Regions from separate parts of the Tardiphaga sp. GW821-FHT12E02 genome, predicted to be linked through region 1. Evidence: predicted binding sites of a transcription regulator. Region 1 holds the regulator's gene; the other holds the start of a gene.
What was found. The regulator PhoB, encoded in region 1, activates phosphate uptake and scavenging genes when phosphate is short. The targets are predictions, from matches to a motif close to TGTCATNNANCTGTCAT.
Positions count from the first base shown of each region.

Region 2: AC1RQ5_RS25080 (BtaA family protein) is a predicted target of PhoB. The motif match lies at 6,933-6,949, and genes of this name have one in related genera.

Region 1 covers NZ_JBXAQK010000001.1:422,993-438,647, reverse strand. Annotated here, with positions in the region: gene AC1RQ5_RS02065 (polysaccharide deacetylase family protein) at 1-370, opposite strand, end outside; gene AC1RQ5_RS02060 (OmpA family protein) at 534-1,937, shown strand; gene AC1RQ5_RS02055 (hypothetical protein) at 1,934-2,236, shown strand; gene AC1RQ5_RS02050 (lysylphosphatidylglycerol synthase domain-containing protein) at 2,490-3,536, shown strand; gene AC1RQ5_RS02045 (sensor histidine kinase) at 3,604-4,902, shown strand; gene pstS (phosphate ABC transporter substrate-binding protein PstS) at 5,341-6,351, shown strand; gene pstC (phosphate ABC transporter permease subunit PstC) at 6,499-7,497, shown strand; gene pstA (phosphate ABC transporter permease PstA) at 7,501-8,352, shown strand; gene pstB (phosphate ABC transporter ATP-binding protein PstB) at 8,349-9,176, shown strand; gene phoU (phosphate signaling complex protein PhoU) at 9,205-9,915, shown strand; gene phoB (phosphate regulon transcriptional regulator PhoB) at 9,960-10,664, shown strand; gene AC1RQ5_RS02010 (GcrA family cell cycle regulator) at 10,872-11,381, opposite strand; gene AC1RQ5_RS02005 (aspartate aminotransferase family protein) at 11,843-13,054, shown strand; gene argF (ornithine carbamoyltransferase) at 13,054-13,986, shown strand; gene AC1RQ5_RS01995 (3-hydroxyacyl-CoA dehydrogenase NAD-binding domain-containing protein) at 14,146-15,655, opposite strand, start outside.
Region 2 covers NZ_JBXAQK010000001.1:5,331,661-5,347,315, reverse strand. Annotated here, with positions in the region: gene AC1RQ5_RS25125 (amidohydrolase) at 1-921, shown strand, start outside; gene AC1RQ5_RS25120 (branched-chain amino acid ABC transporter permease) at 918-1,787, shown strand; gene AC1RQ5_RS25115 (branched-chain amino acid ABC transporter permease) at 1,784-2,785, shown strand; gene AC1RQ5_RS25110 (ABC transporter ATP-binding protein) at 2,782-3,546, shown strand; gene AC1RQ5_RS25105 (ABC transporter ATP-binding protein) at 3,527-4,240, shown strand; gene AC1RQ5_RS25100 (hypothetical protein) at 4,445-4,642, shown strand; gene AC1RQ5_RS25095 (hypothetical protein) at 4,660-4,878, opposite strand; gene AC1RQ5_RS25090 (putative bifunctional lysylphosphatidylglycerol flippase/synthetase) at 5,108-6,091, shown strand; gene AC1RQ5_RS25085 (class I SAM-dependent methyltransferase) at 6,197-6,886, opposite strand; gene AC1RQ5_RS25080 (BtaA family protein) at 7,060-8,274, shown strand; gene AC1RQ5_RS25075 (ABC transporter ATP-binding protein) at 8,452-9,159, opposite strand; gene AC1RQ5_RS25070 (ABC transporter ATP-binding protein) at 9,146-9,889, opposite strand; gene AC1RQ5_RS25065 (branched-chain amino acid ABC transporter permease) at 9,886-10,815, opposite strand; gene AC1RQ5_RS25060 (branched-chain amino acid ABC transporter permease) at 10,817-11,671, opposite strand; gene AC1RQ5_RS25055 (ABC transporter substrate-binding protein) at 11,838-13,058, opposite strand; gene AC1RQ5_RS25050 (DUF6455 family protein) at 13,510-13,968, opposite strand; gene AC1RQ5_RS25045 (hypothetical protein) at 14,199-14,615, shown strand; gene AC1RQ5_RS25040 (ArgE/DapE family deacylase) at 14,694-15,655, opposite strand, start outside.

The DNA of each region.
Region 1 (15,655 bases):
CCGAGAACGGCGCGTCGAAATCCCGCATCGCCGGCAGCATATGGTCGCGGTTATCCCGGTAGCCGTCGTCGCAGGTGAAACAGACGAAACGGCGCGAAAAATCCTGTTCGGTCAGGCGGCGACGCATTTCGTCGGACGTCACGATATCGACATCGGTGGCGCGCAGATAGGCCAGCGTCGCGCGCAGGAAATCAGGCGTAATCTCAAGGTGGCGGTTGGGCTGGAACGGGCCGGCATGGGCAGGCCGCACATTGTGCAGCATGAAGATGGTGCCGACGCCGCCAAAAAAAGGACGCAACACACGATGCGCGCCGCTGAAATAAAGTGCATCCAGCCCGGCACGAATGATCGTGTTACGAATCTGCTTCATCTTGTGACCCAGCACTTTGACGCGATCCACGGACATGATCAGAAACGGTTGAACAAAGCGTTATTCCAATACCCCACGCCACGCCAGTGGCTGGCCTTGATTTCAGTTTGACAGTCCCGCAAGGGTTTGTTTTCTCTCTGTTTCCATTCCCGCAGGACGTCGAATGCACGGTTTTTACAGGTGGAGCGCCAAGTGGTGGCCCGGGCTCATTCCACTCGCGATCCTCTGGGTCGTTGCCGCCTGGTTTAGCACGCCTCCTCTGGAAGCGGACTTAACTGCGCGCAGCCTTGATGCGCTGAAAAGTACGGTTCTTGATAAAACGCAGATCTCGGTCGCCGGCCGCGATGTGCGGTTTGCCGCGGAGGCCTTTTCGGAAGAGGGCCGCCGCAGCGCGGTTGGTTCCGTCGAGGCCGCGCCCGGCGTGCGCCTGGTCAATGATGCCACGCGCCTGGTGGCCGAAGCCAAGCCTTTCGTCTGGGTCGCCGAGCGCGACAATGTCCGCGTGACCCTGTGGGGCACCACGCCGCTGCCGGCCAGCAAGGCGCGCATCGCCGAAGCCGCGAAGGCGGCGCTGGCGGGAACCGAAGTCTCCGACCGCACCGGCCTCAAGCGCGGTGCACCACCACGCTTCGATGGCGCCGCCGTGCTGCTGCTCGATCAGGTCGCCAAGCTGAAGGAAGGCAAGGCGACGATCATGGACGCCACCGTGAGCATCACCGGCATGGCGCGCGACCTCGGTGGCCGCGAGGCGATTGCGGCGGCGCTGAAGAACCTGCCCGAAGGCTTCACGGTGGCCGCCAATGACGTGAAGGCACCGCCTTACGTGTTCCAGGCCAACAAGGACCCGGTGGCGAATACGCTGACGCTGTCGGGCTATGTGCCGGACAACAACGTCCATGCCGCTTTGGTCGCCGCCGCGCAGCGGAAATTCACCAATGACAAGGTCGTCGATAATCTGAAGGCCAGCATCGGCGCCCCCGGCAATTTCGCGCCGGCGGTGACCGCAGCGCTCGGCGCGCTGTCGCGGCTGTCCACCGGCACGCTGGTGGTCAATGACCGCGAAGTGAAACTGTCGGGTGACGCGCTTTACGATGCCGCCGCGACCGACATTCGCGCTTCTCTCGGCAAGGAATTGCCGCAGGGCTGGACGGCAAAGCCCGAAGTGTCCGTGAAGCCTGCGTCGGCACCGGTGGATGCCAGCGTCTGCCAGCAGCTGTTCAAGCAGAACCTGACCAAGGGCCGCATCCGCTTCGAAACTTCGAGCGCCAGCATCAATGCGGATTCTGCGGGCTTGCTCGATCGCCTGGTCGAAATCGCCATGCGCTGCCCGATGACCAAATTCGACATCGTCGGCCATACCGATGGCGACGGCGATCCCGCCTTCAACCAGACGCTGTCGGAAAAGCGCGCGGCGGCGGTCGAGGATTATCTCATCAAGGCCGGTTTGCCCGGCGATCGTTTCGAAGCCATCGGCTACGGCGCCACGCTGCCGCTTGCCAGCAATGATACCGAAGACGGCAAGCTCCAGAACCGCCGGATCGAATTCGTGGTGAGGCCCAATCCATGACCGCTCTTGCGACACTTCTGTGGGGCTGGCTGCTCGGCGCCTTGCTGATCGGCTTTGGTATGGGCTGGATCGCGGTGGTCTATCGCGGTCCGTCGGTGCCACGGGTCTGGATCCAGCGGCTGTCCGTGCTCGCTGTCATCATTATCGGCATTGCGGTGGCTAAACTCGTCCCCGGCCGGTTCGGTTACTGGCTGGATCTCGGCCTTGCCTTGTTTGGCTTCTATCTGGTCGGTTGCGCGATCGGCTCCTGGTTGCGCGACATCGTGGTGACCCGGCAGCAGGCCCGTTTTCGGCAGTGATGGCGGTCGCACTGAAGCCGGCATTTTGCCGCAGCGTTGCCGCAAGAAATGCGGGTGGTTTGTTAGGCCTCGCGCAATATTTTGCGGCAAAACGCCATTGTCAGGACGACCCCGATTCCGTTTCACAGGGAAACGCGCTACGAGGGTTCTGCTGGAAACAGCGTGACGAAAGTGATGAGGTAGCGGTTCCGCCACAGCGGGTCTGACAGGGTTGGTCTGACATCCCAGAGCTGGGATCGCATTCGAGGTTGAGATGCTGGAAGCAATACGCAGGACGGCCACGTTTCTGCGCGAGAAGCAAATCCTGCACAAACTCGGTGTCTTGGCCAGCATCGCCGTGATCGCCATCGCCTGCTGGATGCTTTATCACAAGCTCCGCAACGTCGACACCGCGCGGGTTTTCAAGTTCATCGCCGAGACCGAGCCGCGGCTGATCGTGCTGTCGGCGCTGTCGGTCGCTGCGGCCTATTTCACGCTGACCTTCTATGACTGGTTTGCGGTTCGCACCATTGGCCGCAGGGACGTGCCCTATCGCGTCAACGCGCTGGCGGCCTTCACCAGCTATTCCATCGGCCACAATGTCGGTGCGTCAGTCTTCACCGGTGGTGCGGTGCGCTATCGCATCTATTCGGCATGGAATCTGTCGGCGGTCGATGTCGCCAAGATCGTGTTTCTTGCTGGCCTCACCTTCTGGCTCGGCAATCTCGCGGTGCTCGGCATGGGCATCGCCTATCATCCGGAAGCCGCCAGCGCGATCAATCAGGTGCCGCCGGCGGTCAATCGTGTCCTCGCTTACGTCGTGCTCGCAGGCCTCGTCGGCTATGTGATCTGGGTATGGATGAAGCCGCGCAGCGTGGGTCGTGGGCCGTGGTCTGTTGTGCTGCCGGGCGGGCCGCTGACGCTGCTGCAGATCGTCATCGGCATCGTCGATCTCGGCTTCTGCGCGCTGGCCATGTATATGCTGGTGCCCAACACGCCCGGCGTCGATTTCGTGACTGTCGCTGTGGTGTTCGTCGCTGCGACATTGCTCGGCTTCGCCAGCCACTCGCCGGGTGGTCTTGGCGTGTTCGATGCGGCGATGCTGGTTGGTCTGGAGATGATGGACCAGGAGCAGCTACTGGCCGGCATGTTGTTGTTCCGGGTGTTGTATTACCTTGGGCCGTTCTTTATTTCAGTCATGCTACTGACGTTTCGCGAGCTTATTGTCGGCGCGAGATCAAAAAAGTTGCAGCCAGTCGCGGCTGAGGCTCCTTCAGCGGTAAGCCGGACCTTGAACGATCGTGGCGGTCCGGCCACCTGACATGAGCGGGCGCCCCCGGCAGGACCAGATTGCTGAAACAAGCGCTGCCGAAAGAGACATTGCCCCGATGGCCATTGAAGCTTCCCCTCCATCGATGTTCTCACCCTGGCCCGATCGGCTGAGGCATGCTGCGATCATTCTGCTCGTGGCGGCGCTGGCGCTTGCCGCGCTGGTGTTTTTTGGCGAGCTGACTCCGCTCCGCGCCGGAATCGTATTTGCGTGTATTGCAGGCGCCGCGCTGGTGCCGTGGCGGCTGCATGACAGTGACGCCAAGCGCGACGAGGCGCTGGTCAATCCGATCGAACAACCGGTGGTGCGCGCGGTGGTTGGCGGCATTCCGGATCCTGCGGTGCTGCTCGATCGTGCTGGCCGCGTGATCCATCTCAACGCTGCCGCCGCCCAACTGGCGCCGGCCCTGCGCAAGGGCGAGCTCGCGCAATTCGCGCTGCGCTCGCCGGAAATCATCAGCGCCTTGCGCGAGGCCATTGCCAATACCGAGCCGCGCCGGACGTCCTATGTGGATCATGTGCCGGTCGATCGCTGGATGGACCTGATGATCACGCCGATCCAGGTGCCCACTGCGTTCGGCGGCAATGATACCTGCATGCTGATGACCTTCCACGACCAGACGCCGATCCGTCGTGTCGAGGAAATGCGCGCCGATTTCGTCGCCAATGCCAGCCATGAATTGCGCACGCCACTGGCGGCGCTGTCCGGCTTCATCGATACGCTGCAGGGCCCGGCCAAGGACGATGTGCGGGCGCGCGAACGCTTTCTCGGCATCATGCACACCCAGGCGACGCGCATGGCGCGCCTGATCGACGATCTGCTGTCGCTGTCGCGGGTCGAACTGTCGGCTCATGTCCGCCCGGATACGCTGGTGGACATCCTGCCGATCATCCGCCAGGTCGGCGACAGTCTCGAACTGATGGCGACCGAGCGCGGCGTGAAGATCGAGATGCACGTCCCCGAGGGGCCGGTGACGGTCGCCGGTGACCGTGAGGAGTTGCTGCGGCTATTCGAGAACCTGATCGAGAACGCGCTGAAATACGGCGCCTCGGGGGGGCGGGTCGAGGTCACTCTGGCTCCCGCATCGACCACCGATGGCGCCTCCGAAATCCGTGTGTCGGTGCGCGACTTTGGCCCCGGTATCGCGCCGGAACACTTGCCGCGGCTGACGGAGCGCTTCTATCGCGTCGATGTCGGCGATAGCCGCGCCCAGGGCGGCACCGGCCTCGGCCTGTCACTGGTGAAACATATCCTGAACCGCCACCGTGGCCGGTTGCTGATCGAAAGCGTGCCGAAGAACGGTGCGACCTTCACGGCGGCTTTCCCGCAGGCGAAAGTGGCAACGCCGGTCGCCTGAGGCGGCCACCGGGGTTGTCCCCGCATCGTGCCTGAACATTCAAGCCGGCAGCAGAGGCCCGTCTGCGCCGGCTTTTTTGCGCCGGATTTCATGTCCGCCGCCCCTGCGACATGGCGTCACCGTGCCGTTTTCCCGTTACGGGCGAGTGCAGACGGCTATGAGTGAAAATGCCGGATTCCTCTCATGGAAACATATTGTTAACCGCGGGAACCCGGTCTTTTGCGCTGCACAAGCTTTGTCATGGAAGCCCGCGAAAATCCCATTTTCTGTGCGGAGCCCGGTATTTAAATCCGAGAAATAGTAACGTTATCAATAGCTTGTCTTAGTCATCCAACTGTCATCTAGCTATCATAAAAGCTCAACTGACCGCACCTACATGGGCGGGGTGAGCGCAATCGGGCGCATACGCGCATCGCTCACGACAAATTGGAGATACCCATGAAATTCCTTAAAGCGATCGTCGCTGCGGGCCTCGTGGCCGCGTCGACCTCGGCCTTCGCTGCCGACATCACCGGTGCCGGCGCGACCTTCCCTTTCCCGGTCTACTCGAAGTGGGCCGACGCCTATAAGAAGGAAACCGGCAACGGTCTGAACTACCAGTCGATCGGCTCGGGCGCTGGCATCAAGCAGATCCAGGCCAAGACCGTGACCTTCGGCGCCACCGACGCGCCGCTTAAGGCCGAGCAGCTCGAAAAGGATGGCCTGGTTCAGTGGCCGCAGGTGATGGGCGCGATCGTTCCGGTCGTGAACCTCGAAGGCATCAAGTCGGGCGAACTGGTCCTCTCGGGCGAAGTTCTCGGCGCCATCTATCTCGGCACCGTCAAGACCTGGGACGACGCCGCGATCGCCAAGCTCAATCCGAAGCTGAAGCTGCCGTCGGCTGCCATCACCGTCGTTCGTCGTTCGGACGGTTCGGGCACCACTTTCAACTTCACCGACTATCTCTCCAAGGCTTCGGCTGACTGGAAGTCCAAGGTTGGTACCGGCACCGCTGTCGAGTGGCCGGTTGGCGTTGGCGCCAAGGGCAACGAAGGCGTCGCCGGCAACGTCGGCCAGACCAAGAATTCGATCGGTTACGTCGAATACGCCTATGCCAAGCAGAACAAGCTGACCTATGCCGGCATGATCAACAAGGCTGGCAAGCCTGTGCAGCCGACCGTCGCTGCCTTCCAGGCCGCTGCTGCCAATGCCGATTGGGCCAAGGCTCCGGGTTACTACGTGATCCTGACCGACCAGCCGGGCGACGCTTCGTGGCCGATCACTGCCGCGACCTTCATCCTGATGCACAAGGCCCCGACCGACAAGGCGGCCTCGGCTGAAGCGATCAAGTTCTTCAAGTGGTCGTTCGAAAAGGGCAGCAAGGCTGCCGAAGAACTCGACTACATCCCGATGCCGGACTCGGTCGTCAAGCTGATCGAGAAGACCTGGTCCTCGGACATCAAGAGCTAAGCTTTCGCTCTTGCGCGGAGGAGAGGGGCATCTCTCCTCCGCTTCTTTCTGAACTGATTTCACTTTTCCTTTTCGAGCTTCGCGCCCTGACAGGCCCATTCAGGGTGTCGTGTTTCGGGTATCCAACAACAACACAGGGGACTGGGCGTGGCAGATATGGCCGTACAGAGCTCTTCGATGGACGCCGCTGGACCGTATGACCGCGCCAAAGCGCTCAACGCATTCAAGACCGGTGACCAGGTTTTCTACTGGCTGACACGCATCTCGGCGCTGTCCGTCCTCTTCATTCTCGGCGGCATCATCCTGTCGCTCATCGCTGGTGCATGGCCGGCGCTGAGGGAATTCGGCTTCTCCTTCCTGTTCACGCAGCGTTGGGCGCCGTCGGCTGAACCGCCGGTGCTCGGTGCGCTCGGTCCGATCTATGGCACGCTGATCACCTCGGTGATCGCCATGTCGATCGCCATTCCGGTCGGTATCGGCATCGCGATCTTCCTCACCGAACTGTGCCCGAACTGGCTGCGTCGCCCGATCGGCATGGCGGTCGAACTGCTCGCCGGTATTCCCTCGATCATCTACGGCATGTGGGGCTTCTTCGTGCTCGGCCCGTTCCTGGCCAATCACTTCCAGCCGTTCCTGATCTCGGCCTTTGAAGGCGTGCCCGTGCTCGGCACCATCTTTGCCGGGCCGCCGTCCTATCTGTCGCTGTTCAACGCCTCGCTCATCCTCGCCATCATGGTGCTCCCCTTCATCACGGCGATCTCGGTCGACGTGTTCAAGACGGTGCCTCCGGTGCTCAAGGAAGCGGCCTACGGCGTCGGCTGCACCACCTGGGAAGTCGTCAAGAATGTCGTCATCCCCTACACCCGCGTCGGTGTGATCGGTGGCGTCATGCTGGCTCTCGGCCGTGCGCTCGGCGAGACGATGGCAGTCACCTTCATCATCGGCAACTCGTTCCGCATCACCGGTTCGATCTTCGGTCCAGGCACCACGATCTCCGCGGCCATTGCCTCGGAATTCGCGGAGAGCGACGGCCTGCATCAGTCCGGCCTGATCCTGCTCGGCCTGCTGTTGTTCGTGCTCACCTTCTTCGTGCTGTCGGCCGCGCGTCTGATGCTGCTCCGTCTCGAAAAGAAGGCAGGAAAGTAAGTCATGAGCGTCAATCCGATTTACCTCTCCCGTCGCCGCAACGACACGATCGTCCGCATTCTGTGCCTGGGTGCCGCGATCTTCGGCGTCACCTGGCTGGCGCTGATCCTGTTCACGCTGTTCTACAACGGCCTCGCCGGCCTCAGCGTGCAGATCTTCACCCAGAACACGCCGCCCCCTGGTTCGCAGGAAGGCGGCCTGCTCAATGCCATCGTCGGTTCGATCATCATGACTGTGATCGGCGTCGGCATCGGTGCGCCGCTCGGCCTGCTCGCCGGCACGTACCTCGCGGAATACGGCAAGCACGACAAGCTCACCTCGGTGATCCGTTTCATCAACGACGTGCTGCTATCGGCCCCGTCCATCATCATCGGCCTGTTCGTCTATGGCGCGGTGGTGGTGCCGATGGGGGGCTTCTCGGCTTTCGCCGGCTCGCTGGCGCTCGCCGTGATCGTCATCCCGGTGGTCGTCCGCACCACGGAAGACATGCTCGGCCTGGTTCCGAACCCGCTGCGTGAAGCGGCTTCGGCGCTCGGCCTGCCGCGCTCGCTGGTGATCAAGCGGATCGCCTATCGTGCAGCTCGCGCCGGTCTCATCACCGGCGTGCTGCTGGCGACCGCCCGCGTCGCCGGTGAAACCGCGCCACTGCTGTTCACCGCATTGAGCAACCAGTTCTTCAGCCTGGACCTCGGCAAGACGATGGCCAACCTTCCGGTCACCATCAACAACTTCGTCCAGAGCCCCTACGAATATTGGAAGCAGCTCGCCTGGAGCGGCGCGCTGATCATCACCTTGACCGTCCTTGCCCTGAACATTGGCGCGCGCATTCTCGGCGCCGAGAGGAAAGCAAAATGAGTGATCTCTCCGTGTCCGCCGCCAATCCCAGCGTCTCGATGCCGCCGCCGTCGGTGGTGCAGGGCGATACGCGTCCCAAGGTGACCGTGCGGGACCTGAACTTCTATTACGGCGAACACCACGCCCTGAAGAAGATCAACCTGAACCTCGCCGCCAACCGCGTCACCGCCTTCATCGGTCCGTCGGGCTGCGGCAAGTCCACGCTGCTGCGCATCTTCAACCGCATGTATGACCTCTATCCGGGTCAGCGCGCGGAAGGGCAGGTCATGCTCGAGAACCAGAACATTCTGGATCCGAAGCTCGACCTCAACCTGCTGCGTGCGCGCATCGGCATGGTGTTCCAGAAGCCGACTCCGTTCCCGATGACGATCTATGAAAACATCGCTTTCGGCATCCGCCTCTATGAGAAGATCTCCAAGGCGGAGATGGACGTGCGCGTCGAGAAGGCGCTGCGTGGCGGTGCGCTGTGGAACGAAGTCAAGGACAAGCTCAACGCCTCGGGCCTCAGCCTGTCGGGCGGCCAGCAGCAGCGTCTGTGCATCGCGCGCACGATCGCTGTGCGTCCGGAAGTGATCCTGTTCGACGAGCCCTGCTCGGCGCTCGATCCGATCTCGACCGCCAAGGTCGAAGAGCTGATCGACGAATTGAAGGATCAGTACACGATCGCCATCGTGACCCATAACATGCAGCAGGCGGCCCGTGTCTCCGACACCACCGCCTTCATGTATCTCGGTGAGCTTGTTGAATTCGACCAGACCAACAAGATCTTCACCTCGCCGAGCGACCGCCGCACCCAGGATTACATCACCGGCCGTTTCGGCTGACGCGACATATTCGCGAGAGGATTGACCTATGGCTTTTGAACACACGACCAAGGCCTTCGACGACGATCTTCAGGAACTCACCCGTCTCGTCGCCGAGATGGGGGGCCTGGCCGAACGTCAGATCGCAGAGTCCGTGGATGCGCTGGTCCGCCGCGACGTCGCCCTGGGCGCCCGCGTGGTGGCCACTGACGCCGAAATCGACCAGCTTCAGCGGCTGATCGAGGAACGCGCCGTCCTCACCATCGCCAAGCGCCAGCCGATGGCTGTCGATCTGCGCGAGATCGTCGGCGCGCTGCGCGTCGCCACCGATCTCGAGCGTATCGGCGATCTCTCCAAGAATATCGGCAAGCGCGTCAATGCGCTGGACAGCGACTTCCATCCGCTGAAGCTGATCCGTGGCCTCGAACACATGACCGATCTGGTGAACACCCAGGTCAAGGCCGTGCTCGATGCCTATGCCGCGCACGACCTCCCGGCCGCCATGGCGGTGTGGAAGGGCGACGAGGAAATCGACGCGATCTGCACCTCGCTGTTCCGCGAACTTTTGACCTATATGATGGAAGATCCGCGCAACATCTCGTTCTGTATCCATCTGATGTTCTGCGCCAAGAACATCGAACGGATCGGCGATCATGCCACCAACATCGCCGAGACGGTGTTCTACATGATCGAAGGTCAGCAGATGGTCGACAAGCGCCCGAAGGGTGACATGACCAACTTCGCTACGCCGGTGAGCTGAGGCTCATCGCGACGTCTCTGAACGACAGATAGGAAGCCAGCCATATGAACGCGCGCATTCTGGTAGTGGAAGACGAGGAAGCTCTGACCACGCTGCTGCGCTACAATCTCGACGCCGAAGGTTACGACGTCGAGACGGTTGCCCGCGGCGACGATGCCGACACCCGCTTGAAAGAGCGCGTGCCGGACCTCGTGGTCCTCGACTGGATGTTGCCCGGCCTGTCCGGCATCGAACTGTGCCGTCGCCTGCGGGCGCGGCCGGAAACCAAGGCGCTGCCGATCATCATGCTCACCGCGCGCGGTGAGGAGAGTGAGCGCGTTCGCGGCCTCGCCACCGGCGCCGACGATTACATCGTCAAGCCGTTCTCGGTGCCGGAACTGCTGGCCCGCGTGAAGGGCCTCCTGCGCCGTGCGGCGCCGGAGCGTCTGGCCACGGTGCTGGCTTTCGGTGACATCGAACTCGATCGCGACAAGCGCCGCGTGGTGCGCGCCGCCCGTCCGATCGATCTCGGTCCGACCGAATACCGGCTGCTCGAATTCTTTCTCGAGCATCCCGGTCGCGTGTTCAGCCGCGAGCAGCTGCTCGACAGCGTCTGGGGCCGTGACATCTATATCGACGAGCGCACCGTGGATGTTCACATCGGCCGTCTGCGCAAGCTGCTGAATCCGGCCGGCGAACCCGACCCGATCCGGACCGTGCGTGGCGCGGGCTATGCGCTGGACGATCGCTTCGACAAGGCGGCGGAGTAACGCTCTTTACCTCACGCTCTGCCCTCATCCTGAGGAGCCGCGCAGCGGCGTCTCGAAGGATGGCGACGGAGCTCCGACATCTCATGGTTCGAGACGGCGCTTCGCGCCTCCTCACCATGAGGGGCGGAGGTGGGCGGCTCTAGCTCAATAGCAAAGCAACAAAAAATGCCCGGCTCATCGCCGGGCATTTTCGTTCGTGCTGTTCGCTTACCGCATCGGCTTCGGCGCTGCCCGGCGACGATCGCTCGCAGGCTGGTAGGCGATCCGCGAGTGGTGCGCGCAGTAAGGTGCGCCGGCCACGGCCTTGCCGCCGCAGAAATAGAAATCGGTGCTGGCCGGATCACCCACCGGCCAATGGCAGGTGGCGTCGTTGAGCTCGACCAGCTGCAGGCGCTGGCTGATCGGGATCACGTTATCGACCGAGATCGGATCCGGCTCCATCTCGACCTGATAGTCGTGAGCCAGCGCCGTGTTGCCACGGGCGACCGGGCGCGGCATGCGCACCATCTGCTGGGCCGGACGCGGCTTGCGCGGGCGCGGCGCGGCAGAGGAGGGGCTCTTGGCGCGGCCGGAGAGGCCCAGGCGGTGCACCTTGCCGATAACGGCATTGCGGGTCACGTTACCGAGTTCCGCGGCGATCTGGCTGGCGGAAAGGCCGCCTTCCCAGAGTTTCTTGAGCTGTTCGACGCGATCGTCGGTCCAAGTGATTACCGTCATCGCTAAATCCCTTCGTATGCGCCGGCCGGCCTTGGCCCGCGCTGCGACTTGAAATCGTCAAAAAACCTCGTTGTCAGAATCCCTTAGCGCTCACCGGATGCATGACTGCTTCCGGCCTTACGCCGTACCGATAGTGTACAAGGGTCTACTGCCGCACGAGATGTCGTATCCGACAGGCCAAAAACTACATGATGCCGCGACTCACGCGCAAGAGTCGGCCGAGTCACATCCACATGCTTTCTGTCAACCAAACAGAAAAATCGGCCTTTTGTTCGATCAGGTGTGACATGGACGCCGCTATGCGCGGTTGACACCCTGTGCAGCCCCCATAAGATAATGGTCGCGTGCCGCCCGAGAAGGGCGGCACGTTTCGTTTTGAGGGTCCGCTACCCCATGTCGTACTGGTGTCATCGACCATGCAGACATCGGTAGGGACCGCAGACTGATTGATCGGAACCGTTATGACCAGCAACGCACCATCCTCGCAAATCTCTCAGGCCCATTTGCTGCCTGTCTTCGCGCGCGCGGATGTTGCCTTCGAGCGCGGTGAGGGTTCCTGGCTGATTTCGACCACCGGCGAGCGCTATCTCGATTTCACCAGCGGCGTGGCCGTGAATGCGCTCGGCCATGCGCATCCGCATATGGTCAAAGCGCTGCAGGAGCAGGCCACCAAGCTCTGGCACATGTCGAACCTGTTCAAGAGCCCAGATGGCGAGCGCCTTGCTGCGCGGCTGTGCGAAAACTCGTTCGCGGATTTCGTGTTCTTCGCCAATTCCGGCGCCGAGGCGATGGAATGCGCGCTGAAGGTGACGCGCCATTATCACTTCGCCAAGGGCAACCCCGAGCGCACGCGCATCATCACCTTTGAAGGCGCGTTCCATGGCCGGACCCTCGGCACGCTGGCAGCCACTGGCGCCGCGAAATATCTCGAAGGTTACGGAAAGCCGCTCGATGGTTTCGATCAGGTGCCGCTCGGCGATCTCGATGCGGTGAAGGCCGCGATCGGTCCGGAGACCGCCGGCATCGTTATCGAGCCGCTGCAGGGCGAAGGCGGCGTGCGCGCTGCGTCGAACGCGTTCTTCAAGGCGCTGCGCGAGCTGTGCGACAAGAACGGCATCCTGCTGATCTTCGACGAAGTGCAGACCGGCATGGGCCGCACCGGTACGCTGTTCGCCTATGAGCGTCTCGGCGTGACTCCGGACGTGATGTCGCTGGCCAAGGCACTCGGTGGTGGCTTCCCAATCGGCGCGTGCCTCGTCACCGCTGCGGCGGCCGAAGGCATGGCGCCGGGCTCGCATGGCTCCACCTTTGGCGGCAATCCGCTGGCGGTGGCGGCAGCCAATTCCGTGCTCGACGTGATGCTGGAGCCCGGCTTCTTCGAACAAGTGAAGCAGAAGACGCTGCTGCTGAAACAGAAACTCGCCAGCGTGGTCGATCGCTATCCGACCGTGCTTGCAGAAGTGCGCGGCGAAGGCATGCTGATCGGCCTCAAGGCCGTGGTGCCGGCGGCCGATCTGGTCGGCGCGCTGCGCGATGCCAAGCTGCTGACGGTGGGTGCGGGCGACAATGTCGTGCGCTTCCTGCCGCCGCTGATCGTGACCGAAAGCGACATCGAGGACGCCGTGCAGCGTCTGGAACAGGCCTGCACCGTGCTGGCAAAGGGAGCCGTGTGATGAACACGACTCCGCGGCACTTCCTTGATCTCACGGCGGTCTCCGCCAGTGAGCTGCGCAACATTCTCGATGCGGCTGGCGCCATGAAGGCGAAGCTGAAGAGCCAGAAGGACAGCAGCGCCGATCGCGATCATCCGCTGAAGAATAAAACGCTGGCGATGATCTTTGAAAAGCCTTCGACGCGCACCCGCGTGTCGTTCGAGGTCGGCATGCGTCAGCTCGGCGGCGAAGTCGTCATGCTGACCGGTGCCGAAATGCAGCTCGGCCGCGGTGAGACGATTGCCGATACGGCGCGGGTGCTGTCGCGTTTCGTCGACATCATCATGATCCGCATCCTCAATCATGACTCGCTGATGGAGCTGGCCAACAACGCCACCGTGCCGGTCATCAACGGCCTGACGCGTTTCTCGCATCCGTGCCAGGTCATGGCCGACGTGATGACCTATGAGGAGCATCGCGGCAACATCAAGGGCCGCACCGTGGCCTGGGTCGGCGACGACAACAATGTGCTGATGTCCTGGGCCCATGCGGCCGAGCGCTTCAAGTTCAAGCTGAACATCGCCACGCCGCCGCAGCTGTCGCCGAAGAAGGCGTTCAAGGAGTGGGCGAAGGCGTCGGGTGCCGACATCACCTTCTCGCATGATCCCGATGCCATGACCAAGGGCGTCGATTGCGTGGTCACCGACACCTGGGTGTCGATGGGCGACAAGGAGGGCGAGACGCGCCACAATCTCCTGAAGCCGTATCAGGTCAATGAGCGGCTGATGGGTCTGGCGAACAAGGACGCACTGTTCATGCACTGCCTGCCCGCGCATCGCGGCGAGGAAGTCACGGACGCGGTCATCGATGGCCCGCAATCGGTGGTGTTCGACGAAGCCGAGAACCGTCTGCATGCGCAGAAGGGGATTCTGGCGTGGTGTCTGGCGCGGTGAAGTAAACACGGTACCCGACTGTCGCCGCAACACACTCTCACTGTCATCGCCCGGCTTGACCGGGCGATCCAGTATACGCTGACGTCTATGATGGCACCGCGGTGCCGGTGTCTACTGGATCCCCCGCTTTCGCGGGGGATGACAGTTTGAACGCGGTTCTTAAGCCGCCACCTTCTTCGGCGCAAAACGTCCGTAGAACGTCTCGCCCTTCGCAGCCATTTCCTCGAGCAGTTTCGGCGGCGTAAACCGCGAGCCGTATTTGGCTTCCAGCTTGTGGCAGAGCTCGACGAACTTCTTCGTGCCCATGAAGTCGATATAGCTCAGCGTGCCGCCGGTGAACGGCGCGAAGCCGAAGCCGAGGATGGAGCCGACATCCGCTTCACGCGGATCGACGATCACATTGTCCTCGACCGTGCGCGCGGCTTCCACCGCCTGCACCACCAGGAAACGCTGCTTCAACTCCTCGATGTCGAGCGTGTCGGGATCGACCGGCTTCGGCAGCAGGGGCGCAATGCCCTTCCACAAGGCCTTCGAGCCCTTGCCCTTCGGCGGATACTCGTAAAAACCCTTGCCGTTCTTGCGGCCAAAGCGCTCCTGCTTCTCCACCATCTCGACGATCAGCTTCTTCTGCGCCTGGTCGACCGCTTGCGAGCCGAGATCGGCCTCGGTGGCCTTCATGATCTTCAGCACTAGGTCGAGCGCGATCTCGTCCGACAGCGACAGCGGGCCGACCGGCATGCCGGCCATTTTTGCGGTGTTCTCGATCATCGCCGGTGGCACGCCTTCGAGCAGCATTTCGAGCCCTTCGGCGGTGAAACGCAGCACGCAGCGATTAGCGAAGAAGCCGCGGCTATCATTGACGACGATGGGCGTCTTGCCGATGACGCGGATGTAATCGAGCGCCGTGGCGAGCGCGACATCGCCGGTGTTCTTGCCGACGATGGTCTCCACCAGCATCATCTTCTCGACCGGCGAGAAGAAGTGGATGCCGATGAATTTCGATTGGTCCTCGAATTCCTCAGCCAGCGAGTTGATCGGCAGCGTCGAGGTATTGGAGGCGATGATGGCGCCTTCCTTCAGCAGCGGCTGCACCTTCTTGTAGATCTCGGCCTTGACCGCGCGATCCTCGAACACGGCCTCGATGACGAGATCGCATTCCTTGATCACGTTGAAGTCGGCGGTGGCCGTGATCTTCGACATCAGCGCGTCGCGATCGGCTTCCTTGGCGCGACCCTTGGCAATCAGCCCGTCGATGACCGACTGGCAATGCGCGCGGCCCTTTTCGGCGGCGGCCTGGTCGCGATCGATCAACACGACATCGATGCCGCCCTTGGCCGAGACATAACCGACCGACGCGCCCATGAAGCCGGCGCCGATGATGGCGAGCTTCTTGACCTTGGTCGGCGGCACGTTCTGCGGACGGCGGGCGCCCTTGTTGAGCTCCTGCATGGACAGGAACAGGCTGCGGATCATCGCCGCTGCTTCCTTGGTCTGCAGGACGTGGGCGAAGTAACGCGACTCCACCCGCAGCGCCGCATCCATCGGCAATTGCAGGCCTTCATAGACGCACTGCATGATGGCGCGGGCGGCCGGATAGTTGTCAAACGTCTCGCGCCGATAGATGGCGTTGCCGGCCGGGAACATCATCATGCCCTGCTTGGAATAGACG
Region 2 (15,655 bases), 4.9 Mb from region 1:
ATCTGGAACGAACTGAAGCAGGGTGGCGCATCGCCGATGCGGCTTGGCTTCATGAACCAGCTCGATCCGGTCGAAGCAGCCGAGCGCGGTCTGACGCCGATGCGGGATGCCGACTGGCAATCGATGACGTTGAAATATTTCGCTGATGGCATTGTCGGTGCGCGGACATCGGCCGTGAGCGAAGACTTTTTCGATACACCCTCGCGCGGCATGTTCATGCGCGACGAGGCCGAGCTGCAGCGCGTGATCGTTGACGCGCATGCCGCCGGCTGGCAGGTCGCCGTGCATTGCACCGGGGATCGCGGCATCGAATGTATCATCGAAGCTTATGAGATGGCGCAGGCGGCATCGTCGCGCGACGATGCGCGGCATCGAATCGAGCATTATTTCGTGCCGCCCAAGGGCGGCCTCGAACGCATGAAGGTGCTGGGGGCGCTGGTCGTTACGCAGCCCAGTTTTCTGACCCGCATGCGCCGCTCGATCGCCGGCGCCTTCGGTCCGCGCGCGGAGCGCTGCTATCCCGGACGTTCGGTGATCGATGCCGGCGTGACCTATATTGCAAGCTCGGATGCGCCAACCGGATCGTGGTCGCCATGGGATGGCATTGCGGATGCGGTCAATCGGGCGTCTGACAGCGGCCCGGCGATCGGGCCTGCGGAGACGATCGATATTCGCGAAGCCATTCACAGTTATACGGTCGGCGGTGCGATCGCGATGAAGCAGGAGAGCTGGCGTGGCACGCTGATGCCGGGAATGGCTGCCGATCTCATCGCGCTCGACCGCGATCCTTTCGTGGCCGATGGGCCGGCACTCAAGGGCATGCAGGTTCTGCTCACGATCGTGCGCGGCCAGATCGTCCATGACGCTCTGGCGCAGCAAGTGCCGGACGCGCTTACGGGTTCGGCAAGGGAAACGGCATGAGCATCATCTTCAGCATCCTGTCCGATGCCCTGGCCTATGGCATGGTGCTGTTCATCATCTCCATCGGCCTGTCCATCATGATGGGCCTGATGCGTGTCGTGAATCTCGCCCACGGCGCTTTCGCCATGATCGGCGGCTATCTGGCCTCCTATGCGCTGCGCGATCTCGGCGTGCATTACGGCGTGGCAATCCTGATCGCGGTGGTCGGTGCCATCATCGTATCGATCCCGTTCGAACTGCTGCTCTATCGCCGGATCTATCGCAATGCCGATCCGCTGATCCAGGTGTTGATGACCATTGGCATCACCTTCTTCATCATCGGCATCGTCAATTTCGTGTTCGGTCCCACGCTGAAGCCCATCCCGCTGCCACCGCTGCTCAATGGGCCGCTCGATATCGGCTTCCGGTCGATCCCGACCCATCGTCTGTTCGTCGTCGCCTGCGGGGTCGTCACTGCGCTGTCACTGTGGTGGCTGGTGGAGAAAACCGAATTCGGCATCAAGCTGCGCGCCTCGGTCGATCACAGCGGCATGGCCGATGCGCTCGGCATCCGCACCGAGATCATCTATGCGGCGACCTTCGCGCTGGCGATCGGCCTCGGTGCGTTCGGCGGTGTGGTGGGCGCTGAGATCCTTCCGATCGAGCCATTCTATGCGCTGCGCTATATGGTGACGTTCCTTGTGGTGGTCTCGGTCGGCGGCGCCGGCTCCATTTTCGGCGCGCTCTCGGCGTCCATGCTGCTCGGCCTTGCCGATACGACCGGCAAATATCTGGCGCCGGAATTTGGCGAGTTCTTCTTCTATCTTGCGGTTATCGTCATCGTGTTCCTGTTCCCCCATGGCCTGTTCGGAAAGGCGCACGCATGAGCGATCTCGCTTTTCCGCAGGTAGCCACGAAGCGCGCTGTCCCATTTGCGCGTGAGTTCGCCAGCGCGCTGGCAATTCTTGCGATCGGCGCGCTCGGGTATTTCATGTTTCCGGACGATCTCGCATTTCTCACCCGCCTGATCGGAATTGCCTTCCTGGTGCTCTCGCTCGATCTCGTCACCGGCTATTGCGGTGTTGCGACCCTCGGCCATGCGGCGCAGTTCGGCGTTGCCGCCTATGCCGTCGGCATCTGCTGCGTCCGTGGCATCACCGATCCGGTCGCGCTGCTGCTCATCGGTATGGTGGCGGGCGCGATGATGGGCCTGATTTCGGGTGCGCTGATCACCCGGTTCCGGGCGCTGCCGCAACTGGTGCTGTCGATTGCGGTCGGCCAGCTCGTGGCGGGCCTCGCCAACAAGCTGCAATGGTTGACCGGCGGCAGCGATGGATTGTCGGGTGTCACGCCCGGCAAGGTGTTCGGCATATTCGGCTTCGATATGTATAGCCGCACCGCCTTCCTGTTTTCGCTCGGTGTTCTGGTCATCACCTTCGTGCTGCTGCAGCGGCTGGTGAATTCGCCATTCGGCCTGATGTGCCGCGGCATCAAGGACGACGATCTCCGCGCCAAGATGATCGGCGTTTCGATCTATCCGCGGCTGGTGCTGATGTTCGGTATTTCAGGCGCCGTCGCAGGCCTTGGCGGCGCGCTGACGGCCATGAGCACCGGCGTGGTCGGCCTCGACAGTGTCAGCTTCGAACGCTCGGCCGAAGTGCTTGTCATGCTGGTGCTCGGTGGCGCCGGGCATCTCTGGGGGGCGCTTGCCGGCACGGTCATCTTCATGATCTTCGAGCATATCGTCGCTGCGGCCAATCCGTTTCACTGGATGACCCTTGTAGGCCTGTTGCTCATTCTCATTGTGGTGTTCGCGCCGCGTGGCTTGATCGCGCCGGTGATGTCGCTCTGGGTGAAGTTCGCGCGCAGGGGAGAGGCGGCATGACCGATCTCCTCGAAGCCCGTGGCGTCTCCCGGTCATTCGGTGGCCTGCACGTCACCCGCGACGTGAATTTCAAGCTCGCAGCCGGCGATCGCGTGGCGCTGATCGGCCCCAACGGCGCCGGGAAGACGACGCTGGTGAATCTGATCACAGGCGATATCGCACCGAGCGAAGGCCAGTTCTTCATGACCGGAGATGATATCACCGGGCTCAGCATTCCCGAGCGAGTCCGTCGCGGTCTGGTGCGCACGTTCCAGACCACGCGGCTGTTTGCCAATCTCACCGTTGCCGACAATGTTGCGCTGGCGATCATGCAGCGGAAACGCATCACCCGCCGTTTTTTCACCAGCTCCACAGAACTGCCCGAGGTGAAAGCCGAATGGAGCGAGATTCTCGCGCATCTCGGTCTCGATCGTCTCGCTTATCGCAAGGTGGTCGAACTCGCTTATGGCCAGCAACGCCTGATCGAGCTCGCCATCGGCCTCGCCTTGCACCCCAAGGTGCTGCTGCTCGACGAGCCTGCAGCCGGCGTGCCCCATGACGAAGCGCCGAAAATTCTCGATGCCATCAATCGCTTGCCGGCCGATATCGCCGTGCTGATGATCGAGCACGATATGGATCTTGTGTTCAAATTCGCCAAGCGCGTGCTGGTGCTGGCCGCTGGACGGTTGATCTTCGAGGGATCGCCGGCGGATGTGACCGCCGATCATGAAGTGCGCCGTGCCTATCTCGGGAGTTATGCCGATGCCCGCCACAGCGCTTGAGATCCGCAATCTGCGCGCCGGCTATGGGCCCACGCGCATCATTGAAGACATCTCCTTGAATGTCGGTGCGGGCGATCGCCTTGCTGTGCTCGGCCGCAATGGCATGGGCAAGACGACACTGCTGGCAACCTTGATGGGGCTGACGACGCGTCACGGTGGCGAAATCAGGCTGGGCGATCAGGATATCGCCGGCCGGCGAACCTCGGCGCGTGCCGAACTCGGCATCGGCTACGTGCCGCAGACGCGCGATATCTTCACCTCGCTGACGGTCGAAGAGAACCTGCGTGCCGGCCTCAAGGGTCGGCCTCCGTCCGCCTTGGACGAGGCCTATGCGATGTTTCCGCGCTTGCGCGAGCGACGCGGCAATTTCGGCAAGCAGCTCTCCGGCGGCGAGCAGCAGATGCTCTCCATGGCCCGCACGCTGCTTGGCAAGCCGAAAATCCTGCTGCTTGACGAGCCGCTTGAAGGTCTGGCGCCTGTGATTTGCGACGAGTTGATGGCCATGCTGGTGCAACTCGCCGCCACCGGTGAGATGACCATTATTCTGGTGGAACAGCAGATCGAACGTGCGCTCGATTTCGCGAACAGCGTCATGGTGATGGAGCGCGGCCGCGCCAGCTGGACCGGCACGCCCGAAACACTGAAGAGTGATCACGGCTTGATCGATCGCCTTGTTGGCGTCGGTATCCACTAAAACGTGTCATCACAAAAAAATAACCCCGGGAACGGTGAGAATCCGGGGCCAAGTTTCTTGATGTCTCAGCGATGTAACTCGCTGATAAAGCTATCTGACCTAACTGCACGAGATGAGCCATCACCCAAATGGGTGACGCTTGCTGCCGTAGTCCGCACCATGATCGCAATCAGCCGCGCGACGCGAGGTCGATGGGAGATTGCCATGGCGGAACTGCCGCCGGACCAGACGAGACGATTGCTGCTAAATCGTCTGATGGCAGCCAAGGCGGAGGCAGACCTGCTTGAGGCGGCGACCACGGCCAGCCTGATCGGCATGGCCATTTTGAGCATCGACCCCTCCTGGACTGACGGCGAACCGGTCGCGCAAAACGACAACCTATCGGCTCCAGATAAGGCCTAGCCAAGCGGCTTTGGCGGTCAGGCGGCCAGATCCCACAATTTCGGGCAACCACGCAGCACGACGGTACGTCCGGTTGTGGTCAAGGCGGGTACGTCGTCGACCAGCGACACCAGGTCGAGGGCGATCAATTGATCGAGGATATAGCGGTTCAGCCGGATTGCGGGTGCACCGGGGCGGAGGGCGCGCAATAGCTCCCATTGATTGGCACTGAGTTGAAAATCGGTCTCGGTTAACATGGTCTTCTGCTTCGTAATATTTGCGTGAGTGAACTGGCGTTGGCCGCTTACGGCGTTCGCATGAATCCCTTGCGACAACCTTGCGGCTGAATTTGGAGCTCACTGGTTTATTTGTTGTCTGACGCCCTCGCGCTCGTTTAGCGCGGCTGTCATATGGACGTGTCACATAAGCGCGCTTACTGCGGGCGCGAATCACGTCTCGCCCATCTCTAGAGAAAAGCGGAGCGGCGTGCCACCCGTATTACGAAATATCATCACGGTGATGCGCCATCGCCTCACTTTGCGCTTGCTTGGCATCGCCGTGAGCCTTGCGATTGCGGTTATTGCGTTCCTGGCGCTGAGCAAGGCGCTCAAGGGTGTCGATACGGACAAGGTACTCGCTGCGATGAGCATGGTGGAACCCATGGCCATCGCGTTGTCGCTGACCTTTGTTGCGATCTCCTATGGCAGCCTGACGCTCTATGACTGGCTGGCGCTAAAAATGATCGGGCGAGGGGATCTGCCTTATCGCATCGCTGCACTCGCCAATTTCACCAGCTATCCAATCTCTCACGGAACCGGCGCCGTCCTGCTGGTCTCGTCTGCGGTGCGCTATCGTATCTATGCACCGTATGGGATCGGCCCCGGCGGTGTCGCGCGCATCTGCTTCCTCACCGGGCTGACGTTCTGGCTCGGCAATCTCACCGCCTTGGCGCTGAGCACGATCCATGCGCCGGATGCCATCAGCAAGATCGACCAACTCGCACCCGAGGTGAACCGTGCCATTGCCATCGCGATCCTGCTTGGCATCGTCGGCTATGTATTCTGGACCTGGAACGGTACCCGTAGCATCGGCGGTGGCCAGTGGTCGGTTCCGGTTCCGAGCGGCCGTAATGTGTTCCTGCAGATCGGTATCGGCCTTGTCGATCTCGGAGCTGCGGCGCTGTCGATGTATGTGTTGATTCCGGAGACGATGAATGTGGGTATCGAGCAGGTGATCGTGGTGTTCATCGCCGCGACATTGCTGGGCTTCGCCAGCCACGCGCCTGCGGGCATCGGCGTATTCGATGCGACGATCCTGATCGGGCTTGGCGGTGAGCATACGGAGCAGTTGCTCGCGGTGCTGCTGCTGTTCCGCCTGTTCTATCACCTGATCCCGTTCATCCTCTCCCTCGCGCTGTTCGGCGGAGTGGAGGCGTATCGGAATGTGGTGAAGCAGAAGAAGCTGGCATAAGAGCTCGGCCGTAGGGCGGATGAGCGCAGCGTCATCCGCCGCGGCGTTTCCTCCATGAATTCGGCCGGCGGATGACGCCTTCGGCTCATCCGCCCTACGCTTCCTCTATTTCTTCAGCTTCAGCACGGCCGATTGCGCATAACCACGAAACGGTCGCTTGAAGTCGAGCTGGGCCTGATGACGCTCGGCGAGCGTGACGAGCGCATTCTGCAGATCGCTCCGCGGAGTCACGTCGAACAGCGATAGCCAGTGCTGCAACACGCGGCGTGCGCTGGCGGGCAGGCGCTCCTGATTGCCGAAATCGACGATATGCAGCCGGCCACCCGGTTTCAGCCGCATCACCGCTTCATTGAGCACGCCCTGCCAATCCGGGATCATGGAGAGTGCGTATGAAATCACGATGTGATCCGGCGCGACGCCAAAAATCTTGATCGGATCGAAATCGGTCGCATCGCCATGAGCAACGCGAATCCGTCCGTCCAGGCCGTGACGCTTGATCGAGCCGAGCGCCGTGGTCAGCATCTCCGTCGAGACATCGATGCCCGTGAACTGCGCCGCCGGATAGTGGCGCGCGGCCTGGATAAGATTGCGGCCGGTACCGCAGCCGATTTCCAGCACCTGTGCGCCTGCCGCCGGTTTAAGGTCCAGGATCAGCTGATCACGGCCGAGCAGGTAATAGCGGCGCGTGGCATCATAGATGAAGCGCTGCCAGCGATACATCCGGTTCATGCGATGGGTGGCGTCGCTCGGCCAGGTCGCAGGAGTGGTTTCGGCTTCGGAGACAATCGTCACGATGCACCTCGTCGGATGTCGGATTGAATCGCACCCTTGTCAGGCGAAGACGACGACGATGTGACAGTGGATTTGTCATGCGAGAGGGCTGGTTCGGAGAAGGTCTGTCGCAAAACTGCAGTCTGCGGTTGATAAAAATTTCAGATTGTCGATTTGGGGCCGTCAAAAGGACCGCTATGAACACCCAACTGATCGCCGACGCCGTTCGCAACAGCCGCTCCCGCGACGAAGCAACGGTGTGGGATTCTCTCTTCGCCTTCTGGTTCCGACGGCTCGTCTATACGCAGATCTGGGAAGATCCGGAAGCCGATATGGCTGCGCTTCAGCTGAAGCCCGGTTCTTCGATCGTCACCATCTCCAGCGGCGGCTGCAATGCGCTGTCCTATCTCGCGGCGAAACCGGCGCATGTCTATGCGGTGGATCTCAACGAGGCGCATCTGTCGCTGCTGAAGCTGAAGCTTGCCGGCCTGCGCGCGCTGCCGAACTATCAGGACTTCTGGACGTTCTTTGGCGAAGGTCATTCGAAGGCGAATGCCCAGCTCTATCGCGAGCGCCTGCGCCCTTATCTCGATGAAGAAGCACGCGGCTATTGGGATGAGCGCACCTTCTTTGGTATCGGCCGCCCGCGTTATGGCTATTTCACCGACGGCTTCTATCGCCATGGTGCGCTCGGCCGCTTCATCGGCTTCGGCCACATGATTGCGAAAGTCACAGGCGTTGATCTCGATGCGTTGCTGAAATGCGAGGCCGGCTCGCCCGCGCGCAAACAGGCGCTGGAGAAGCTGCACAGCGTCTATCACTCCTGGTTCGCCAAGCTGCTGACGCGCACGCCGGCGCTGGTGTTCAGCCTCGGCATCCCGCCTCAACAGCGCACGCTGCTGGCCGGCGACCAGCCGCTCAACGAGGTGCTGTATCAGCGCACCATGGCGCTGATCGACGTGCATCCGAATGCCAACAACTACTTCGCCTGGCAGGCCTTGAGTCGCAGCTATGTTGGCCCCGGCGACACCTGCCTGCCCCCTTATCTGCAGCAGAGCCGTTATGCCGATACGTCGAGCCGTGCTGCTTTGGTGACGCCGGTGCATGCGAATCTGCGTCTGTTCATCGAGAGCCTGCCGGCGCGCGCGATCGACGCCGTGGTGCTGCTGGATTCGCAGGACTGGATGGCGCCCGATGAAATCCGGGCGCTGTGGGACGCCATCGATCGCGCCGGCAATGACGGCATCCGGGTGATCTTCCGCACCGCCGGCGCCGAATCGCCGCTGGAAGAAGAGATCCACGCCCCGCTGCGCCAGACTTGGCAGCGCGATCCCGAACGCAGCGCTCAGGGACTCGCGCAGGATCGCTCGGGGATTTATGGCGGGTTCCATCTGTATACGCGGAAGCAGTGATTTCTAACCTCTCCCCGCTTGCGGGGAGAGGTCGCCTTTCACATGCGAAGCATGTGGGAGGCGGGTGAGGGGGACTCTCCACAAACTCCGTCACCGCGGAGAGTCCCCCTCATCCGACCCGGCTTCGCTGCGCTACGCCGGGCCACCTTCTCCCCGCAAGCGGGGAGAAGGCAGAAACTACACCCCCAGATAAATCTGCTGAATATATTTATCGCCCGCGATTTCCTGCGCGGTGCCCTCACGCACGGTGCGGCCATGCTCCAGCACGTAAACGCGATCGGCAATCCGCAGCGTCGAAGTCGCATCCTGCTCGACGATCAGGATCGCCGTTCCGTCTTTCCTGATTTGCGTGATCGAATCGAAGATCAATCCCTTCAATCGCGGTGCAATGCCGACGGAGGGTTCATCCAGCAAGAGCAACTCCGGCCGTCCCATCAACGCACGCCCGATTGCGACCATCTGCTGTTCGCCGCCGGACAGTGTGCTGGACTGCTGCCACTGCCGCTCGCGCAGCACTGGAAAGAGCGTGAACACGCGTTCGAGATCGGAATCGATTTCGCCCTTGTTCTTCCGCAGATAAGCGCCGAGCTGAAGATTCTTCAGCACCGACAGTTCGGAAAACAGCTTTCGCCCCTCCGGACAATGGCAGATGCCTTTGGCGACGACATTGTAGGGTTCGATGGAATGCAGCGAGGCATCCTTGAAATTCAGCGTACCTTGCGCTGCGATCGAGCGTGAGATCGCCTTCAGCAACGTCGTCTTGCCGGCGCCATTGGGGCCGAGCACGCCGACCAACTCGCCTTTCTCGACCCTGATGGAGACAGATTCGATCGCCAGCGCCTTGCCATAGCTGACCTTGAGGTCTTTGACTTCAAGCAGAGGCATGGGCGTCCTCCGTCTTGCCGATATAGGCCTCGATGACTTTCTCGTTCTTCACGATCTCCTCGGGCGGCCCGACGGCGATGATCTCGCCGAAGTTCATCGCGATGACGCGCGAGACCAGTGCCATGAATTCGCGCAGCTTGTGTTCGATCAGAAGAATGGTCAGGTTCTCCTCGCGATGGAGCCGACGGATCAGTTGCGCCAACTGTTCGATCTCGCTGCTGCCGAGGCCAGCGAAGGGCTCATCGAGCAGGAGGAGATCAGGCCGCGTGGCCAGCGCACGCGCGATTTCGAGGCGGCGGAGGTCGCCATAAGGCAACGTCTCCACCGGCTCCTTGTCGCGACCGCCGAGGCCGACCTGGGCAAGCAAGTGACGCGCGCGCTCCTCCTTGTCTTTATCCTGGCTCGCGCGGGGCGACATGCAGGCCACCAGCACGTTTTCAAGCAGGTTCATGCCGATGAATGGCCGCGTCAGCTGGAAGGTGCGGGCCATGCCGCGATTGACCACCTTGTATGGCGCGAGCTCACGCACCAGCTCGCCATTGAAGTGAATGGTGCCCGTGGTCGGCTGCATGAAGCCGGTGAGGATGTTGAACAGTGTGGTCTTGCCGGCGCCGTTGGGTCCGAGAATGCCGGTGAAGTCGCCCTTCTTGAGGGTGAAACTGGCATTCTTCACGGCGGTGAGCCCGCCGAAGCGTTTTGTCACGCCGTTGACTTCGAGGAGATCGCTCATCGCAGGCGCTCCGTCATCCGGCGCCAGAGCGGCGCGATCAAACCATTGGGCAGGAAGAACAGGATCAGCATCAGCGTCAGCGTGTAGATCCACAGCCGGTATTCACCGAAGCCGCGCAGCATCTCGGTGAGCAGCGTCAGCAGGATCGCAGCCACGGCAGCACCGTAGATCGAGCCGATGCCGCCGACATAGACCATGATGATGACGGTAATGGAGACGACGACGGAGAATAGCGGCGGCGACACCTGCAGCTGATAATGCGCGTAAAGCGCGCCGCCGAGGCCCGCAAAGCCGGCGGAGATCATCAGCGACACGATCTTGTAGAAAGTGACATTGATGCCGGCGGCCTGACAGGTGGCCTCATCGCCGCGGATGGCGCGCAGCAGCAGCCCCCAATGCGATTGCGCCAGCAAGGTCAGCACAATCACGGTGACGACCAGGATGCCGAGTGCGAACCAGTAGTAATGCAGCGGTGATTTCATCAGCGGGTCGAGGCCATAGATGCCTTCCTCGCCGCCGGTATATTCCCAGAAAATCAGGCAGAGGCGCTGCAGGATCGCCGAGGTCGACAGCATCGCGAGCGCGAAATAGGGCCCGCGCAGTCGCAACGTCGGGAAGCCGACCAGGACGGCGAAGGCGACCGCGACCACCACACCCAGCGGCAGACTGTACCAGGGATTTGCCGCCCAGAGCGATGACAGGAAGCCGGCCGTGTAGGCGCCGGCGCCGATGAACAGCGAGTGGCCGAAATTCTCGCGGCCGGTCAGGCCGGACATGAAGTCCCAGCTCGCGGCCCAGATGCCGTAGACCACACACACGGTCAGGACGCCGGTGAGATAGTTGCTGCCGGTGACGGCCGGGATGGCAGCGAGGATGCCTATGACGACGAGGCCGCCGATGATGTCGATGGGGGCGATGCGTTTCATGTCAGAATGCCGCCCGCCGCCCGAGGATGCCTGCCGGGCGGATCATCAGCGTGATCACGACGGCGACGAGCGACACCAGCTCCGTCCATGAGGTGGAGATGAGATAGGCGACGATGGTCTCGGAATAGCCGAGGATCAGCGAAGCGATGATGCTGCCGGGGATGGAGCCGAGGCCGCCGACGATGACGATGGCAAAGGCTTTCACCATCGGCAGCAGGCCCATGGTCGGCTGCACGGTGAGAAAGGGCGAGACCAGGATGCCTGCCAGCGCCGCTGTGCCGGCCGAGATCGCCATTACGATGGAGAAGATGCGGTTGGTCGGAATGCCCATATACTGCGCGGCTTCCGGATCCTGCGACACCGCAAGGATCGCAGCGCCGAGGCGCGTGCGCTGGATGAACAGCCACAGCAGCAGCAGGACCAGCACGCCCATTACGAGCGCCAGCAGGCGCTGGCCGCCGATATCGACGCCGCCGATGGTCAGCTTGTCGGCGACAAAAGAGGGCACGTTGCGATATTCGGAGCCGAAGGTGATGAACAGCGCCTGTTCGACGGCGAGCGACACGGCGAGCGTAATCATCAGCACCGCGAGTTGCGACGAGCGCAGCGGGCGCACCAGGAAGCGCTCCATCATGACGCCGAAGCCTGCCACCAGCAGCACGGCGAGCGGCGCTGCAATCAGCAGCGGGAAGCCGAGCAGCGAGGTGAAGACATAAGCCGAATAGGCGCCGAGCGCATAAAACGAGCCATGGGCGAGATTGAGGATGCGGGCAACACCGAAGATCAGCGTGAAGCCGACGGCCAGCATGGCATAGATAGCGCTCGACACGGCGCCGTAGATCAGGATCTGGAGCATGACATTCCGCTGGTGGAGGGCAGGACGGTGGAAGCTTCGCCGCTTGTCATCACCCGCGAAAGCGGGTGATCCAGTAAACGGAGGTGCTGCGGTTCAATCCGAAGCGGCAGTGTCTACTGGATCCCCGCATGCGCGGGGATGACAACCAGCGTGTGAGGCGCTGACCTCAGTTGCTCATCCACGGCGGCGGGATCATCGGGCCCTTTGCGGAGTCCTTCGGCCAGACGACGACGCGGGCGCCGTCCTTCTGCCACTGCGCGAATAGCAGGTTCTGCAGGCCTGGCCCCTGTTTCACGTCATGCACTTCGTCGAACTGGATCTTGCCGGCGATGCCGACATAGTCGGTCTTTTCCAGTTCCTTGATGACGGCCGCCGGCTCCACCGAATTGGCGCGCTTCACCGCTTCGGCATAGACGTGAACCGCATCATAGGTGCCAACGCCGGTATAGACCGGGGCGGTGCCAAAGCGTTTCACGAACTCATCCCAGAACGGAATGGTCTTTGGCGTCAGCTCGGCGCGGGTGGCGAACAGGCCCACGGTCTCGGCGAGAGCTTTGCCGCTCACGCGGGTGAAGAAGTCCGCATCCTGGCTCTTGACGTCGATGCCGCCGATCGGGATCGGCACCTGGGCGTCATGCCACTGCTTGACGAAGATATCGCTCGACGCATGCGACAGGATGACGATCAGATATTGCGCGCCGGAATTCTTCACCTTGGCGAAGAGCGGCGAGAAGTCTGAAGTCGACGTGTCGAAGAATTCCGACAGTGGCACCTCGGTGCCGCCTTCGACGGCGCCCTTCTTCAGGATCGGAACGAGATCCTGCACCCATTTGGCATTCTCGCCGACGATGGCAACCTTCTTCAAGCCCATCTCGCCCTTGAGCTTGCCATTGATGAAGTCCACCAGCGCGCGGGCCTGATGGCCGGCATGGATCGGCGAGACGCGGAAGATATATTTGTAGTTCTCGTAATCCGTCTTCACCTTGGCGGTGATGGCGGGGGAGGCCGCACCGACGCCGAGATAGATCGTCTTGGCGTTTACGATATGCGGCAGCTGTGCGAGCGTCACGCCCGACGTATAGCCGCCGATCAGCACATCCACTTTCTCATCGGCCGTCAGCTTCTTGATCGCGGCGATGCCCTGTTCGGGATTTTCGGTCTCGTCGGCAACGACGATTTCCAGCTTGCGACCGAGCAGTCCGCCCTTGGCGTTGATCTCCTCGATCGCCATCTTCGCCGCGTTCTGGGTGTCACGGCCGACTTGCAACTGGATCGATGTGGGAAGGCCGATCTTGATCGGCTGTTGCGCCATCACTGGCGCTGTTGAAGCAAGGGCGCCAGCAACGATCATACTGGCAGCCGCAAGCGGCCTCAGAAATGAGCTCATGGTATCTCTCCCTAGACTTGCATCTGGGTCATTGCCCGATGCTTTTTGTATGAGAGCAGACTGCCAATTGCTTTATACGCAAGTCAAGGATGATTGCGTGAGCTACACATTGCTGAGCGTTAAATCGCGATGCGTTGTGCTCGCAGCTTCTGTTGCAACGCGATGATCGCGTGGTGCATTTCGATCAAGCGATCCATGCGAAGCGACTTGCAAGCATGTGCAGCATGTCCGCACTTCCAGTCCATGCGAACGGTGTTTGAATGTTTGTTTGAAAAAGCCCCAAGGGGTGGGACCGCCGACGCAGGTAAAAACGGCGGTCCCGTGCCGGGCATTGAAATTCGTGGAGGGGAAAGCGACTTCCACATCCGCGCTGCACGACACAGGATCGACGGTATATTACGCTGTGTTCGCTGCAACTTAGTTCAAATCTTAACCTAACCGATTAGGCTTACTAGGCCGGCTTTTTGAACAATTCCGCCAGAGTCGGAGAATAATTTGCTGCGTGATCCCGCTTTGTACGCATCAGCGTGATTTCGTTGGCATTGGCGCAGTAATCTTCATAGTTCGCGGCTGCGGTCTTGGCCGCGAGATCGACGTGGCAGGCATGCTTGTGGGCGCAGCCGGCGCAGGCATGGCGCATCTCCATCATTTGCGGCGGTGCAATCTTGTTGATCGCCGCCTCATCGAAGCCGAGCGCCCGCAGCATCTGCGGAAGTTCTGATGCGCCATCGACGCCGCGGCGGACCAGAGCGTCGAGGTCGCTCGGCGTCAGGCCGAGTTCATGAGCCATGCGCCGGTATTCGCCGCGATCGAGCTCGTTGAGTTCGTTCAGCTGGCGACGCTGCTTGAGCCAGTCGCCAAGCTGATCGATCAGATAGCTGACCACGGGATAGGGTTGGGCGGGCGTCATCGCGATCTCCTGCAGTTGACCAATGTTGTCTGCAGGGTCGTTCTGATCGGGCGGTCCCGCATTGCTGTGGATCAATCGGCGGTTGCGGCGGGGAAAGTTAGGCTTACCGGCAGAAATGCCTGTCTTGCAGCTCTTTCCGGGGAACAGCCGGGGTGGATTCCCGGTTATTCGTCCATAGATTGGAAACATTGTCATTTCCAGAAGCCGGAACGTGGCCTCGGGAGGCGTAGATGACGTTCAGATATTTGATTTCGGGCATGGTCGGCATTGCATTGCTGGCGGCACCTGCGGTTGCGCAGGCCGAACCTGCCGCGACGACATACAAGGCCAGTGAATTCCTGACCCTCGATCTGTCGAAGGCATTGCTGTCGCCGAAGCCGCTCGGGCCCGGCGCGCAGTTCGAGGTTTACCCGATAACGGCGCGTGCCGATGCCAAGAACGAGATCGACGCGGCGGCCGACAGGCCTGCGGCACAGAAGGCCGTGCCGGTGGCGAAGCCACAACGCAATGTCGCGGCGCGCCCACAGCCGCCCGCACGTACCCGCGTCGCACGCCCGCGCAGCAATCCGCTCGACGCCAATGCGGCGGATACGCGGATCCAGACATGGCCGTGCCGAACCGGCGGCATCTGTAACTGGCAGCGGTGAGCCAGCTCTCGCGCGCATATGAAAACGGCGACGCACTGCGTCGCCGTTTTGCTTTGTTCAGGTTGCAGGAAAGGGGGATCAGGCCTTGATCTCTTCCACGCCGCACCATTCCGCGATGAACAGCGCCAGCGCGGTCGTCGTCTTCTTCAGCGAGGGCAGGTTGACGCCTTCGTCGAAGCCGTGGACGCCGCGCGAGATGCAGCCGTAGTTCAGCGTCGGGATCTTGTCGAACAGCGCATAGACGCGGCTGTCGAGATAGGCGAGCGAGATCTCCGGCTTCGGCTTCTGGCCAAACACCGCTTCATGCGCCGCGGCCAGCGTGGCTTCGGCATCCGAACCCGGCTTCAGCTCGTAGCCTTCGGCCTGGAAGCCGTTGAAGGTCACGGTCGGCGGGATGTTCGACAGGAACGAGTCCTGGCGCGAGAAGGCGGCGACGCGGTCGACGATCTCCTTCTTCGCAGCTTCCGCGGTCTTGCCGGGCAGCAGCGAGATGCGGAAGTCGATCTTGCACCAGGCCGGGACCGACGAGGCCCAGTCGCCGCCGGCGATCTTGCCGATGTTCAGGTTGACCGGCTTCTCGATGTTCTTGAAGTGCTCATGCTCGCTCTTGGTGGCATTCCACTCGGCTTCCAGCTTGCGCAGCTCGCCGACCACGCGATAGGCGCCGTCGATGGCATTGGCACCGGTGCCCATGCGCTGCACATGCACTGGAACGCCGCGCACTTCCACCTGGAACCAGACCACGCCGATATTGGCGCGGGTGATGGTCTCGTGCGACGGCTCGGAGACGACGACGGCATCGGCCTTGTAGCCGCGCAGATGCGTCATCAGCGCGCCGTCGCCGGTGGATTCCTCTTCCACCACCGACTGCAGATAGACGGTTGCCGCCGGCTGCAGGCCGAGGCTCTTCAGCGCGTCGAGCGCGAAGATGTTGGAGGCGCAGCCGGCCTTCATGTCGCCGGCGCCGCGGCCCTGCATCCAGTCGCCCTGGATGACGGGATCGTAAGGCGGGGTGCTCCACATATCGAGCGGGCCTTCCG